4 regions of the Streptomyces sp. NBC_00690 genome follow, and region 4 is predicted to be linked to each of the others. Evidence: riboswitches for the same ligand, from Rfam matches in the RefSeq annotation. Region 4 holds a riboswitch; each other region holds the start of a gene.

Region 1 (3,201 bases), 1.2 Mb from region 4:
GCGCATCGCGCTGCCCCTGGTGGGACTCGCCCTCTCGATGGGAGTGCACGCCCTGTGGAACGGTTCGGCCTCCCTCTTCGGACCGTGGGGCTTCTACGCCGTCTACGGCGCGTTCATGGTGCCCGCCTTCGGGTTGCTGACCTGGCTGACGATCTGGACGCGTCAACGGGAACTGCGCACCATCGCCACCGAACTGCCCGCCTATGCGACGGCCGGTTGGCTCGCGCCCGCTGAACCGCTCGCACTGGCTTCCATGAAGGCGCGCGGCATGGCACGGAACGTCGCCCGACGTGCTCAAGGCCCGGCTGCGGCACATGCGGTCGCGGAGTACCAGCGGTTCGCGACATCGTTGGCGTTCTTGCGCCATCGGGCGAGGCGGGGCACGGCGGGTGCCGACTTCATCGCCCGTGAACAGGAGTTGTTGCACCACATGTGGGAGCGCAAGGCGGTGGCGAGTCCGGCGCTGACCCATGCGGCGCGGGCGACGGGCAAGGTGTGGGTGCCACCGCCGCACCGCGACTACGAGGGCTACAACCCCTATCGCGGCTGATGGCAACGCGCGCCCCGCCATTGCGGCTGCCACTGGCACTGCCAACTCCACTGACACCGCGTCCGACAATGCCGACGCCGACGATGACGCCGCTGTGGCCAACCGGCTCGGGCACCAAGGGAGCCAGACCGTCCGCTCGGAAGAAGAGGTGCGGTGCCAGTGCCCGCTGACGAAAAGACCGGCAGCCCTGGCGTCGGGGGGTGTGCGCCAGGGCTGCCGGAGTTTGGGTACCGGCTGGGCAAGCCGGTGTGTGCGCCTTCAGGATGGCGCAGGGAGCTTGAGAGGACCTAGTGCCCCACTAGGGCTGACAGCGCCCACCGGGCGGCTCGGCACCAGGTCAGATCTTCGAACCTGTCGGTGTCCACGGGGCGTTCCCCCGTAGACACCGACACGGACACGGACATGGTCACCGCAAGCGCTGGCTCAGATCGTCAGGCCCTTGCCGCGCAGCCAGGACAGCGGGTCGATACCCGACCCACCGGGGGTCTTGACCTCAAGGTGCAGATGCGCGGCGCTGGCATTGCCGGTCGCGCCGACCCGGCCGATCATCTGGCCCGTGCTCACCTTCGCGCCGGCGCTCACGCTCATGGACGACATGTGCGCGTACATGACCTCGGTGCCGTCGTTCAGCTTGAGGATGACGTTGTAGCCGTACGAGTTGGACCAGCCGGCCGACTTGATGGTTCCGCTGGTGACAGCCTTGAGGGGAGTGCCCGTCGAGGCCGCGAGGTCAAGGCCGGTGTGCTGGCCCGAGGACCACATCGGACCGGACTGGCCGTAGCGGGCCGTGATCGTGTACGAGGAGAGGGGGAGCGAGAAACTCTTGGCCAACTTGGCCAGGCGCTCGGCCTCGGCCTTCTCCTTGGCTTCTGCTTCGGCCTTCTTCTTCGCATCAGCCGCCTTCTTCGCGGCCTTCTTCTCCGCGAGTTCCTCGGCCTTCTTCGCATCCTGTGCGGCCTTCGCCGCGGCGGCCTTCTCGGCGGCGAGCTTGGCCGCAGCATCGGCGCTCGCCTGCTGCTGCTCGGCCTGCTGGAGGATGCGGGAGCGCAGTGCCTCTCCGGCACCGGCCTGCCCTGTGCTGACCTCCTGGCCTGCGAGCCCCATCGCCGCGTAGGAGGCGGACTCATCGACCTCCGGAGCGTCCTCGGAGCTCAGGGAGTCGGGAAGGCTCTCGGTGATGGCGTCGGGAAGCGATATGGAGACCGCGGGCTTGTTCTGGGCGGTGGCCATGCCACCGGCACCGACAGCCGCGATCACACCGACCCCGAGCACCGTGGAGCTACGGGCGAATCCGCCCCGCTGCTTCATGACCCGGTGCTTGTGGCGACCGCGCGGCCGGATGGTCTCCGCGGTGGGGTTCCACTCGCCGGTGGAGCGGGCTGCACCCTCTTCGCTGAAGATTCCGGATTTGAACGGTGCTTCCGGGGCAGGACTATTAGACGCCACTGAGGCGTGCTCCTTTCCTTCCTTCTCGCCTACCGGGTTAGCTGACGGGTTCGGAGCAGGAAGGTCTCCTACGAGCGTCATCGACCGCGAACTGCACGGCAGAATATGCCCGATTCACCCCAATTAGTGGTTCCCCGGTTCCCTTGCGGAATTCGGCGCATGAGCACGGCGCCGTCCTGACGACGGCTGGGACGACCGCGCTGCGTTATCGAACGTTAATAGACACCAGGACTTTATTCCAAGCTGTTCTGAGTGATCTTTAATCTCTTTGCCACAGACTTACCCGGACACAAGCGGCCGGATTCGGGCGACTTGAACGGGACAAGGCGTGCGTCACACCCCTGACGGTTCGTCAAATGTTATGCGCAGGGCTCCCCTTCAACTACGGAGAGTGCGTGGGCTCGTGGTGCCTCTTCCCAGAGTCACCGGAAACAACCCAACGGGCGACCCGTCAGCAAGTCGAAACCGAGCCACATCAAGCCACACCGAGCAGCGACGCGCGACCGGCGACACCGGGTAGAACCGAGTCGCGCCGAGCGGTCACCCTGACCGAACCGACGCGCCGGTCGCGTCCAAGGGCCGAGAGGGGGCTTCCACAGCCACCCGGCCCTCAGCCGTGGCCCCGGGCCCCTCGGCCCTGGCCCCGGGCCTCAGGGGCCACGCCCCCGCCGTACCGCGCCGCCTTCCGCCGGCCGGGCCAGCGCCAGCAGGGCCATATCGTCGAAGCTGCCGCCTCCGGTGTGTCTACGGACGTCGTCGAGGAGCGCGTCGAGCAGTTCCCCCGGGCCGACGAACTGCCGTCCCGCCAGCCATACGGCGGGGTCGTAGAACGTTCCTGCCCCGTTTCGTGCCTCGGAGAGACCGTCGGTGTAGAGCAGCAGGGTCGCCCCCGGCGGCAACGGGTACTCCTCCGCCCGATCGGGCCAGGACCCCAGATCGCCCATCGACAGCGGAAGGGCCGGCTCGGTCGGCGGGAGCCCTTCCAGCAGGCCGTCGGCGTACAGCATCAACGGCTCGGGGTGCCCTCGGTTCACCATCCGGACGATGCCGCCCCCGCGCGGGATCTCCGCCAGCACCGCCGTGGTGAACGTCTCCTTGGCATCGAGGCTCTCCCGGCGGTTCGCCTCGCGGGTGAGCGCGCGCTCCAGCCGCTGAGTGACGCCCTCCAACGAACTCTCCTGCTCCGCCGCCTCCCGGAAGGCGCC
Region 2 (3,201 bases), 1.2 Mb from region 4:
ATCTCCCTCGTCGCACCGCTGGACGCCGAGCCCGAGGGCCTGGACGGCGTGGCCACCATCATGGCGCGCGCCCTGTCGGAGGGCACCGACAAGCGTTCGGCCGAGGAGTTCGCGGCCGAGTTGGAGCGCTGCGGCGCCACGCTGGACGCCCACGCGGACCACGCCGGGGTCCGGGTTTCCCTGGAAGTGCCCGTGTCCCGGTTGCTGAAGGCGCTGGGGCTGCTCGCGGAGGCCCTGCGCGCGCCTGCGTTCGCCGACAGCGAGATCGAGCGGCTGGTACGCAACCGCCTGGACGAGATCCCGCACGAGTCGGCCAACCCGGGCCGACGGGCGGCCAAGGAGCTGTACAAGCAGCTCTTCCCGGCCACGCTGCGCATCTCGCGTCCTCGGCTCGGCACCGAGGAGACGGTCTCCCGGATCGACTCCGCGGCCGTGCGCGCCTTCTTCGATGCGCACGTGCGACCCGCCACCGCCACCGCGGTGGTCGTCGGTGACCTCACCGACGTCGATGTCGACGCCGTGCTCGCCGAAACCCTCGGCGACTGGTCGGGCGACAGCGGCGCGCCCCGTCCCGTCCCCGCGATCACCGGCGATGACCGCGGCCGGGTCGTCATCGTGGACCGGCCCGGTGCCGTGCAGACGCAACTGCTGATCGGCCGGGTCGGCGCGGACCGGCACGACCGGGTGTGGCCGGCGCAGGTCCTCGGTACGTACTGCCTGGGCGGCACCCTCACCTCGCGCCTGGACCGGGTGCTGCGGGAGGAGAAGGGCTACACGTACGGCGTCAGGGCCTTCGGGCAGGTCCTGCGGTCGACCGCCGACGGGACGGGTGCGTCCCTGCTGGGCATCAGCGGCTCGGTGGACACGCCCAACACCGGGCCGGCGCTCGACGATCTGTGGAAGGTGCTGCGCACCCTCGCTGCCGAGGGCCTGACGGACGCCGAGCGCGATGTCGCCGTCCAGAACCTGGTCGGGGTGGCTCCGCTGAAGTACGAGACCGCGGCTTCCGTGGCGAGCACGCTCGCCGACCAGGTGGAGCAGCACCTCGCGGATGACTACCAGGCCCAGTTGTATCTGCGGCTCGCCCAGACGGGCACCGTGGAGGCGACCGCCGCCGTGGTCAACGCCTTCCCCCAGGACCGGCTGGTCACGGTCCTGGTGGGCGATGCCGCGCAGATCGAGGAGCCGGTGCGGGCTCTCGGCATCGGAGAAGTGACCGTGGTGGCGGGCTGATTGACCGCTTCCGGTCGGACGGCCTGCCGTCTGCTGCAGGGCCCCGGTAGCCAGCTGGCGCCGGGGCCCCGCCGTGTCCCGGGAGTGCGAGCGACCCGAACAGGAAGGAAACCTGTCCGTTTTACGGGGAAGGCCACCGTCTCGACTGTGGCGTGGGCAACAAAAATGCCGGTCTGTTTGGCGCCTGGCGGTCCGTCCGCTTAGCGTCAGTGCGGCTGTTCGCGGGCAGTACGCCGCATCCGCGGCACGGACAGTCATCGCCGAGTCCCCGTCAGACGCGAGTCTGGGGAGCCGGGGACCCAGGTCCCTTGGGGTGAATCGGGTGCCTTCGCCACCGTGCGGAGGGACTCGTAGGAGACCTTCCTGCTCCGAACCCGTCAGCTAACCCGGTAGGCGAGAAGGAAGGAAAGGACCAGCCTCTACATGGCGCTCGCCCGTTCCACCGGGAGACACCGTGCCCCGGGCCGCAAGACGCGTACGAGTGCGGGATTCGCCTCCGCCGCGGCCCTCGCCACCACCGGAGTCGTCGGGACCCTGGCAGGTCCGGCCCTGGCCACCGATGACAGCTTTGCCGCCGATGCCGGCTCGGTCGCCACCCCCGATAGCCCCGATAGCACCGAGAGCGCTGAAGGCACCACCGCGGGTGCCACCCCGGTGACGATGGATGCGGCCGTGACCGGCTCGACCATCGTTCAGACGGCGCGTACCCAGCACACCCTGACGGCCCAGATGCTGTCCGCGCAGTCCTTGTCGGACGAGGTCGCCGACCAGGCCGTCATCCAAAAGCGCGAGGCACTGGCCCGGATGGAGGCGGCTGCGGAGGCCCGGCGCAAGGCCGAGGCCCGCGCCAACGAGATACGCGAGGCCAAGGAGCGTGCGGCCCGTGAGGCCGAGCGCCAGCGCTTGAACGCCTACCGGCTGCCGATCGCCGGATCCCACGTCACCACGGACTACCGTGCGGGTGGCTCGCAGTGGTCATCCGGCAGCCACTCCGGCATCGACTTCCACGCCTCCACGGGGACCCCGGTGGTGGCGGTGGGCGCGGGCACGGTCGTCGAAGCGGGCTGGGGCGGGGCGTACGGCTACAACGTCGTCCTCAAGATGAACGACGGTTCGTACACGCAGTACGGGCACTTGTCGTCGCTGAGTGTCTCCGTCGGTCGGAGCGTGATGCCGGGTGACCAACTCGGCCGCGCCGGCTCCACCGGCAATTCCACGGGGGCGCATCTGCACTTCGAGGCCCGGACGAGCGCGGACTACGGGTCGGACGTCAATCCGCTCGCGTATCTGCGCGCCCACGGTGTGAAGATCTGAACCGGGCCGCGCTGGCGGCCGGCGAGCGGTCGTCAGTGCGGGCGAGGTAGGCGCCAGCGCCTACCGACGGAATCCCACGGGGCCCTGAGCCCTCGGCTGGATCTGATGTCTCAAGGCATCCACAAGCACAGAAAGCCGCGGCCTCCCCGATCCGGGGATGCCGCGGCTTTGTTGCGTCCGACCCTGAGGGCCGGTGTCGCCAAGGGGTCGGTACCGCGGAGGGTCGTCCGCGGAGTGCGTCGGTCCGGTGGGGTGCCTGACCCGCGAGCGCCGGGGGTTCGGACGAGTGCCGGGTCAGACCGTCTCGGGAAGCTCGTCCAGGCCCTCGGCCACCAGCTTCGCCAGTCGGTCGAGCGCTTCGTCAGCGCCGGGTGCGTCGGAAGCGAGGACGATCTCCTCGCCGCCCTGCGCGCCCAGCCCGAGGACGGCGAGCATGGAGGCGGCATTGACCGGGGTGTCATCGACCTTGGCGATCGTCACGGGGACGCCGGAGGCCGTGGCGGCACGGACGAAGATGGAGGCGGGACGGGCGTGAAGGCCCTCGGCCCAGCCGACGTTGACGCGGCGCTCAGCCATGGTGTTGCCCTTCGAATTCAACGGTTGTCTAGACCAGTCTCTCACGCTGGTCCCTCCGGGAGCCGGCATCCCGACCTG
Region 3 (3,201 bases), 1.7 Mb from region 4:
TTCGCCACCGAGTCACTTGAGCTCGGTGGCAAGCGGATTGGCGCGGGCGACCCCGTGTTGGTGGTGCTTGCAGCGGCTGATCGGGACCCGGAGCGGTTCGCGGAGCCGAACGTCCTCGATCTTTCTCGACGTGACAATCAGCACCTCGGATACGGCCACGGCATCCACTACTGCCTCGGTGCGCCGCTCGCTCGACTTGAGGCCCAAACCGCGATCGCCACACTGCTGCGCAGGCTGCCCGATCTGCAACTCGCCGTGGATTCGTCAGATTTGCGCTGGCGTGGGGGTCTCATCATGCGTGGGCTGCGAACCCTTCCCGTTCAGTTCACATCCCGAAACATCTGACGGGCCGTCAAAAACGTGACATTGACGTAATCTCAGCTGCATCGACTTGTGACAGACGTTCGAGTGCGGCTACGTTCTGCGCGTCCTCAGCAGTCTCGCGAAAGGCAACCGCATGCTCTCCGGGAATGGTCGACATCGCCGACCCCGTCAGGCTCCTGCACTCGTCGTCGCCGCCGGGGTGACGGGATCCGCCATCGCGATCCCGCTCCTCGGCGCAACTTCGGCGTCGGCAGTCGAAGCCACCGCGTGGGACAAGGTCGCGGAGTGTGAGACCGGGGGCCTGTGGAGCGCGGACACCGGCAACGGCTTCTATGGCGGTCTCCAGATGTCACAGGAGACCTGGAAGGCGTTCGGCGGGACGCAGTACGCCTCCCGTGCGGACCTCGCCACCCCCGCGCAGCAGAAGGCCATCGCGGAGAAGGTCGTCGACTCCGAGGGCATTCGGCCCTGGAGGGCGTGCGCGACCCTCGCCGGGGTCGAGGTGGCCCTCGACCCCACCGAGGCGGCCACCGCTCCGGCGAAGCCCGCAGGGGAGCCGAAGCCCTCGGCGGAGCCCACGGAGATCCCGAAGCCGTCCGCTTCGACCGGCACCACTCCCGCCAAGGCTCCGGCGAAGACCCCGGCCCCGGCGAAGGGCACCCCGAGCAGTTCCGGGAAGGCGTCGCCGCAGTCCAGCCCGAAGCAGCCGGCCGACGCCACGGGCAAGCACCGTGGCGAGGCGTCGACGGAGTCCAAGCCCGCCGCTTCCGCCACCGCCGAATCGACGGGCTCGGCGTCGCCGACCGAGCCGGTCGGCGACGCCGGGACGCCGCGGGAGACCGGCAGCGCCCATCCCTCCCGGGGCGAGGACGCCCGCTCGGACCTCGGCACCACGGACGTGGGCGCCACGACCCCCGAGCAGCCCGGCACGGCCAGTGCCTCTCCCGGCTCGTACACCGTGCAGGCCGGCGACAACCTCTGGGTCATCGCCGAGAAGAACGAGTTGCCCGGTGGCTGGCCCGCGCTCTACGAGGCCAACAAGGAGACGGTCGGCGACGAACCCGATCTCATCCACCCTGGTCAGAGCCTCGACCTCGCCGCAAAGTAGCGGCTGTTAGCTATCGTTTGTCCCATTTTGACGAAGTGAGACAAGCGTCTCTTTGCCGTAGTTCGCTCACCCGGCCTGCCGGAATCCTGAGTTCCGCGCCTGACCTGCGGAAATGTAAACCGCATCCTTGGCGAGATGGGCGATTTCTCCCCGATGTTCGACTTTGAACATCGGGGAGAGTCATGCCTACGGTCTGAACCGCTCGCCACCGCGGGCACCGTCGACCGTCACGCCGAATCCTGCCGTCGGTCGGGGGGAGAACTCGTCGCGTAGAGCGCCGAAGGCAGGAGCGGGGGACCCAAGGTAAGTGCCGGTGAAGGCCGTTGGAGACGACGGTGGGAACCGGCTAGGGGTGAAGCCGTGCGCAAGGACGCACGGCCGGGCAACTCACTAGGCCCGAACCCGACAGCTCACCTCGTAGGCGTCGGTGAGGAGAAGACTCCATGCTGTTTTCGAGCAAGGCGAAGCACCGCCGCCCCAGCAAGGCCAGCCGACTCATGGCGCTCGCCGGTGTCACCGGTGTCGCCGTGGCCGCCCCGCTGATGGGCGCCACGTCCGCCAGCGCCGCCACCGCTTCCGAGTGGGACAAGGTCGCCCAGTGCGAGTCCGGCGGCAACTGGTCCATCAACACCGGCAACGGCTACTACGGCGGCCTCCAGTTCTCCGCCTCCACCTGGGCGGCGTTCGGCGGCACGAAGTACGCCTCCACCGCCGACCAGGCGTCCAAGTCCCAGCAGATCGAGATCGCCGAGAAGGTCCTCGACGGCCAGGGCAAGGGCGCATGGCCGTCCTGTGGCGTCGGCCTGTCCAACGCTGCGTACGGTGGCGGCGCGGCCGAGGCCCCGCAGCCCAAGGCCGAGCCCAAGAAGCAGGCGCCCAAGGCCGAGCCGAAGCAGGAGCAGGCCCAGCCGCAGCGCGGCGAGGTCCCCACCACCCGCTCCGAGCGCGCCGAGGCCCCCGCCAAGGCCAAGGGCTTCCAGAAGGGTGACGGCGAGTACCAGGTCAAGGCCGGCGACACCCTGAGCAAGATCGCGGACGCCGAGCAGGTCGAAGGCGGCTGGGAGAAGCTCTACGAGCTCAACAAGGACGTCATCAGCGACGCCGACGTCATCTACGTGGGCCAGCAGCTCCACCTGGGCTGAGCCCCAACGGGAACGGGTGCGCCCTGAGCTGACTTCCCGGTCGGGCCGATCGTCGACCGAGCCCCCACGAGGTCGCTCGGACCGACCGAAGCCCCCTCGGGCCACCCGCACCTTGTGCTCGGACCACTTCGGTGGAGCCCCCGAGCACGAGGGCCCGGGTTCCGCGCCGATCCATCTCCCCCCGGGATCGGCACCGGACCCGCCGCCCACCCCGGCAGTTCGCCGGGTGTCGTAGGACCGGCCGGCCGCCTTCTCCTGGCCGATCGCCCCCACACCCTGCGCCCTCGGTCGAGCCGCCCTTCGGCCCTTCCCCCGGGGCCCGAACCACCCCGGGTCGGTGCACTTCCCCCCCAAGTGCGCCGGCCCGGGGTTCTCCATATCTCCAGCCATGCCGTCCCCACCCATGCCGGGGCGGGCGGGCCGCTCATACGGGATTCCAGGCCGAGCAGTTCATACAGGCCGAGCAGTTCCCCCGAGCCCTGCGCACGACCGTGTGGACGGTGGTCGTGCTCCACCCGGTCCGCCCGTCCGCAGCCCGCCGCGCTACCCGACGGTAGCCCTGCCTATCAGGCCCCTTTTTCGTCCCAGGGGGCGGGCATCCGACGAACGGCACCCGCACGGCGGTTA
Region 4 (3,201 bases):
GTGTACAGCTCGCGTTGATTTCTGAAGGGGTTCCCGCGGGAGGTGTGACCCACTTCGTACCCCTGTGACCGATGCGGCGAATGAGGCACACCTGGCCTGAGGGTGGTGATATGGGGAGGGTTAGGCTCCGCCCCATGGAAGCACTCATCAATGTCTTCGTGGCGCTGCACATCATCGGCATCGCTTCTCTGCTGGGCGGATTTCTGACGCAGATGAAGGCGATATCTGCCGGTACTGCCCGTTTCAACCCGGCCATGCTGCACGGGGCGCTGACGATGCTGGTCACCGGCGTCGCACTGGTGGGCCTCAACCAGGCCGACGACCAGACGGTGAACAACATCAAGATCGGCATCAAGATGGCGGTGCTGGTCGTGATCCTGGGCCTGGTGTACGTCAAGCGGGACGAGGAGAATGTCGAGAAGGGGCTGTTCGCCGCGGTCGGTGGACTGACGGTCGCGAACATCTTCATCGCCACCGTCTGGACCTGACGCCCACGACAGGACGGTCCCATCGCGCCGCCCGGCCCGCCCGCCCCGTGGGGCCGACCCGAAGGTCGATCCGTACGGGGCGAACAGACTGGTCCACGAGGTGTGTTCAGCCGGGACTGCGCGCTGAGGGGGAGTCCGCACGGGGCGGAGCCGTCAGATGTCAGGCAGGTCGGACGATCCCCCGGATCGGCATCGTGTAGATCGACTCCTCACGCACTTCCACATGGTTGTCCACGCCCGGTTGCGGCGCGTGGATCATTCTGTCGCCGCCGATAGAGATGCCGACATGGCTGCTGTCGTCATAGAAGAAGACCAGGTCACCGGGGCGTAGCCCGCCCATGTCCACCTGCCGCCCGGCATGCGCCTGCTCCCGGGCGGTACGAGGGAGATCCACCCCGGCCGCCCTCCAGGCCGCCCGTGTCAGCCCCGAGCAGTCATAAGAACGCGGCCCCGTCGCACCCCGCACATAGGGCTTCCCCAACTGGGCCCGGACGAAGGCGAGCACCCCTTCGGCAAGAGCCGCGCCCCAGGGCGAGCCCGGATGCTTCTGGCGCTCCCGCTCCAGCCGCTTCAGTTCCGCCTCCTCCGCGGCCCGGGCCATCGCCGTGTGTCTGGCCTCCTCCTGGGTGATCCGCCATGCCTCGGCCGCCATCTCCTGCTCGACGGCCGCGAATCGCGCTCTGGCCTCCGCATCTCCCCGCCACAGCACGGAGCGCGCCTGGATCAGCTTCGACTGCACCTGCTGCTTTCCCGTGCGGAGGAAGCTCGGCGAGCGGGGGAGCGAAGTGGGCCTACCCGCCTCGGACGGTGGTTCGGCGAATGCGGCTCGCTGAACCGCTCGATCGGCGATTGCGCCGTGTTGGGCGTTGACCGCCGCCTTCAGCGGCGCTCTCCGATCGTCTTCGGGCGGGGTACCGCCCGGGGCGGTCGGCTCCTCGGTCGGGGCCGACGGCTTCGCGCGAGGCTGTTCCTCCGAGGATCCCAGGGCTCTGCCCGTCTGCCTGAGGCGTTCCGCGCGTCGGGCGTAGGCGGACCGCAACTCCTCGACCTCGCGGCGCTCTTCGGCGGCTGCCTGCTGGGCTGCTCCCCGCGGCGGCGTCCCTGTACCGGCCTTCCGGTACAGGGCGCCGATCTTCTGTTGGACTTCCTCCACGGAGGGCGTCCGGTCATCCGCCGCCTGTGCGTCCTGCGCCGGGAGGAGTCCGACGGACGCGATGGCCGCCGTGGTGAGTCCCACGGCAGGTGAGGGATTTGCTTTGCGACTTCGGGCCTTGCGATGCGACACCAAGGGCCGGCATCTCCTTCTTCCGTAGGCCGCCTACCGGGTTAGCTGTCGGGTTCGGGCGGACGGAAGAGCCCTACGGGCCTGCGCACGAACAGGCCCGATTCACCCCGGTGCTGCACGGTGGTTCCCCGGTTCCCGTCTCCCATGGGGGTGGAGACCGAATTCGGCGTGGCTGCCCGATCGGCGTGGGTCGCCGCAGTGGTGCGGGCTGCCTGAGCCAGCACGCTAGCCAAACCGTGTGGCTGCTGTGAAGATTGGTGTTCGATTTGTCCGATACATTTTCGTGACCTTTTCATTCGGTGTGCCGTCGAGCTCGGATGATTACCTTTCGCATCTGTACGAGTTCCACGTGTGACCGAACCTGGCCTTCTGTGGCATTTGCGCAGGCTGCCGTGCTCCGACCAGCGGCCGGATCAGGCCAGGGCACCCGCTGACGTGCTCGGGAGCAGTTCAAGCCGAACCGCCTAGGCTGCCGGGGCGTTCGGCGAGTCCCTCGATTCCCCGGTCAGCCCGCTGGTTCCTCGGGATGCCCCTCGGCCAGTCCTTCCTCGTCCAAGGTCCACCAGCGGGTGATCCCCAACTCCTGGAGGAACGCCCGGTCATGACTGGCGACGATCAACGCGCCGCGATAGCCGGCCAGCGCCTGGGTGAGCTGGGTGACGCTGGCCAGGTCCAGGCTGTTCGTGGGCTCGTCGAGCATGAGCAACTGCGGAGCGGGGTCGGCCAGGAGGAGTGCGGCCAACGTGGCACGGAACCGCTCACCCCCGGAGAGCGTTCCCACCCGCTGTTCGGCCCGGGCTCCACGGAAGAGGAATCGAGCCAGTTGGGCCCGGATCTCGTTGTCGTTCGCGGTGGGAGCCAACCGGGTCACGTTCTGGGCGATCGTGCGGTCGTCGTCGAGGACGTCCAGGCGCTGCGGCAGATACCGCATCGGTACGCGTACGGACACCGCGTCCGACGCCCCGTCCCCGACCGGGGCGAGCCGCCCGCTGATGGTGCGCAACAGCGTCGTCTTCCCCGCGCCGTTGCCGCCGAGCAGGGCGATGCGCTGCGGTCCGTGGACATCCACGGTGTCGATGACCGCACCCGTACGCAGTTGTACGCTCCGCAGACTCAGCACCGCGCGCCCCGGGTGCACGGTCGTGGCGGGCAGGTCGAGTCGAAGGGGCGCCTCCTCGCGCACCAGCGCCTCTGCCCGGTCCAACCGCTCGCGCGCCGCAGTCAGCCGTTCCTCGTGGACACCGCGCTCCTTTCCCGCTGCGACCTGGGCCGAGCGCTTCTTCACCTGCATCGTCGTCTTGTCCAGCCGGTTGTCCGCGTACATCTTCTTCCCGTACCGGACGCTGCGGGCCTGCCGGGTCTGCGCCAGGTCCAGTTCCTTCTTCTCCCGTGCGACCTGCGCTTCGGCCGCCTGTACTGAACGAGTGG

Evidence for each region. Region 4 has a riboswitch for cyclic di-AMP ahead of OID54_RS23160 (C40 family peptidase). Riboswitches for the same ligand answer to the same signal wherever they lie in the genome.
Region 1: linked by a shared signal. The riboswitch ahead of OID54_RS18055 (M23 family metallopeptidase) and the one ahead of OID54_RS23160 (C40 family peptidase) in region 4 are both predicted to bind cyclic di-AMP.
Region 2: linked by a shared signal. The riboswitch ahead of OID54_RS28340 (M23 family metallopeptidase) and the one ahead of OID54_RS23160 (C40 family peptidase) in region 4 are both predicted to bind cyclic di-AMP.
Region 3: linked by a shared signal. The riboswitch ahead of OID54_RS15840 (transglycosylase family protein) and the one ahead of OID54_RS23160 (C40 family peptidase) in region 4 are both predicted to bind cyclic di-AMP.

What each region holds. Positions count from the first base shown of each region.
Region 1 covers NZ_CP109009.1:4,114,922-4,118,122, forward strand. Annotated here, with positions in the region: gene OID54_RS18050 (PrsW family intramembrane metalloprotease) at 1-550, shown strand, start outside; gene OID54_RS18055 (M23 family metallopeptidase) at 974-1,996, opposite strand; cyclic di-AMP (ydaO/yuaA leader) riboswitch at 2,008-2,164, opposite strand; gene OID54_RS18060 (PP2C family protein-serine/threonine phosphatase) at 2,647-3,201, opposite strand, start outside.
Region 2 covers NZ_CP109009.1:6,462,179-6,465,379, forward strand. Annotated here, with positions in the region: gene OID54_RS28335 (M16 family metallopeptidase) at 1-1,233, shown strand, start outside; cyclic di-AMP (ydaO/yuaA leader) riboswitch at 1,482-1,644, shown strand; gene OID54_RS28340 (M23 family metallopeptidase) at 1,657-2,547, shown strand; gene OID54_RS28345 (HPr family phosphocarrier protein) at 2,842-3,123, opposite strand.
Region 3 covers NZ_CP109009.1:3,615,450-3,618,650, reverse strand. Annotated here, with positions in the region: gene OID54_RS15850 (cytochrome P450 family protein) at 1-345, shown strand, start outside; gene OID54_RS15845 (transglycosylase family protein) at 458-1,432, shown strand; cyclic di-AMP (ydaO/yuaA leader) riboswitch at 1,698-1,871, shown strand; gene OID54_RS15840 (transglycosylase family protein) at 1,876-2,574, shown strand.
Region 4 covers NZ_CP109009.1:5,283,408-5,286,608, forward strand. Annotated here, with positions in the region: gene OID54_RS23155 (hypothetical protein) at 135-488, shown strand; gene OID54_RS23160 (C40 family peptidase) at 649-1,725, opposite strand; cyclic di-AMP (ydaO/yuaA leader) riboswitch at 1,788-1,952, opposite strand; gene OID54_RS23165 (ABC-F family ATP-binding cassette domain-containing protein) at 2,279-3,201, opposite strand, start outside.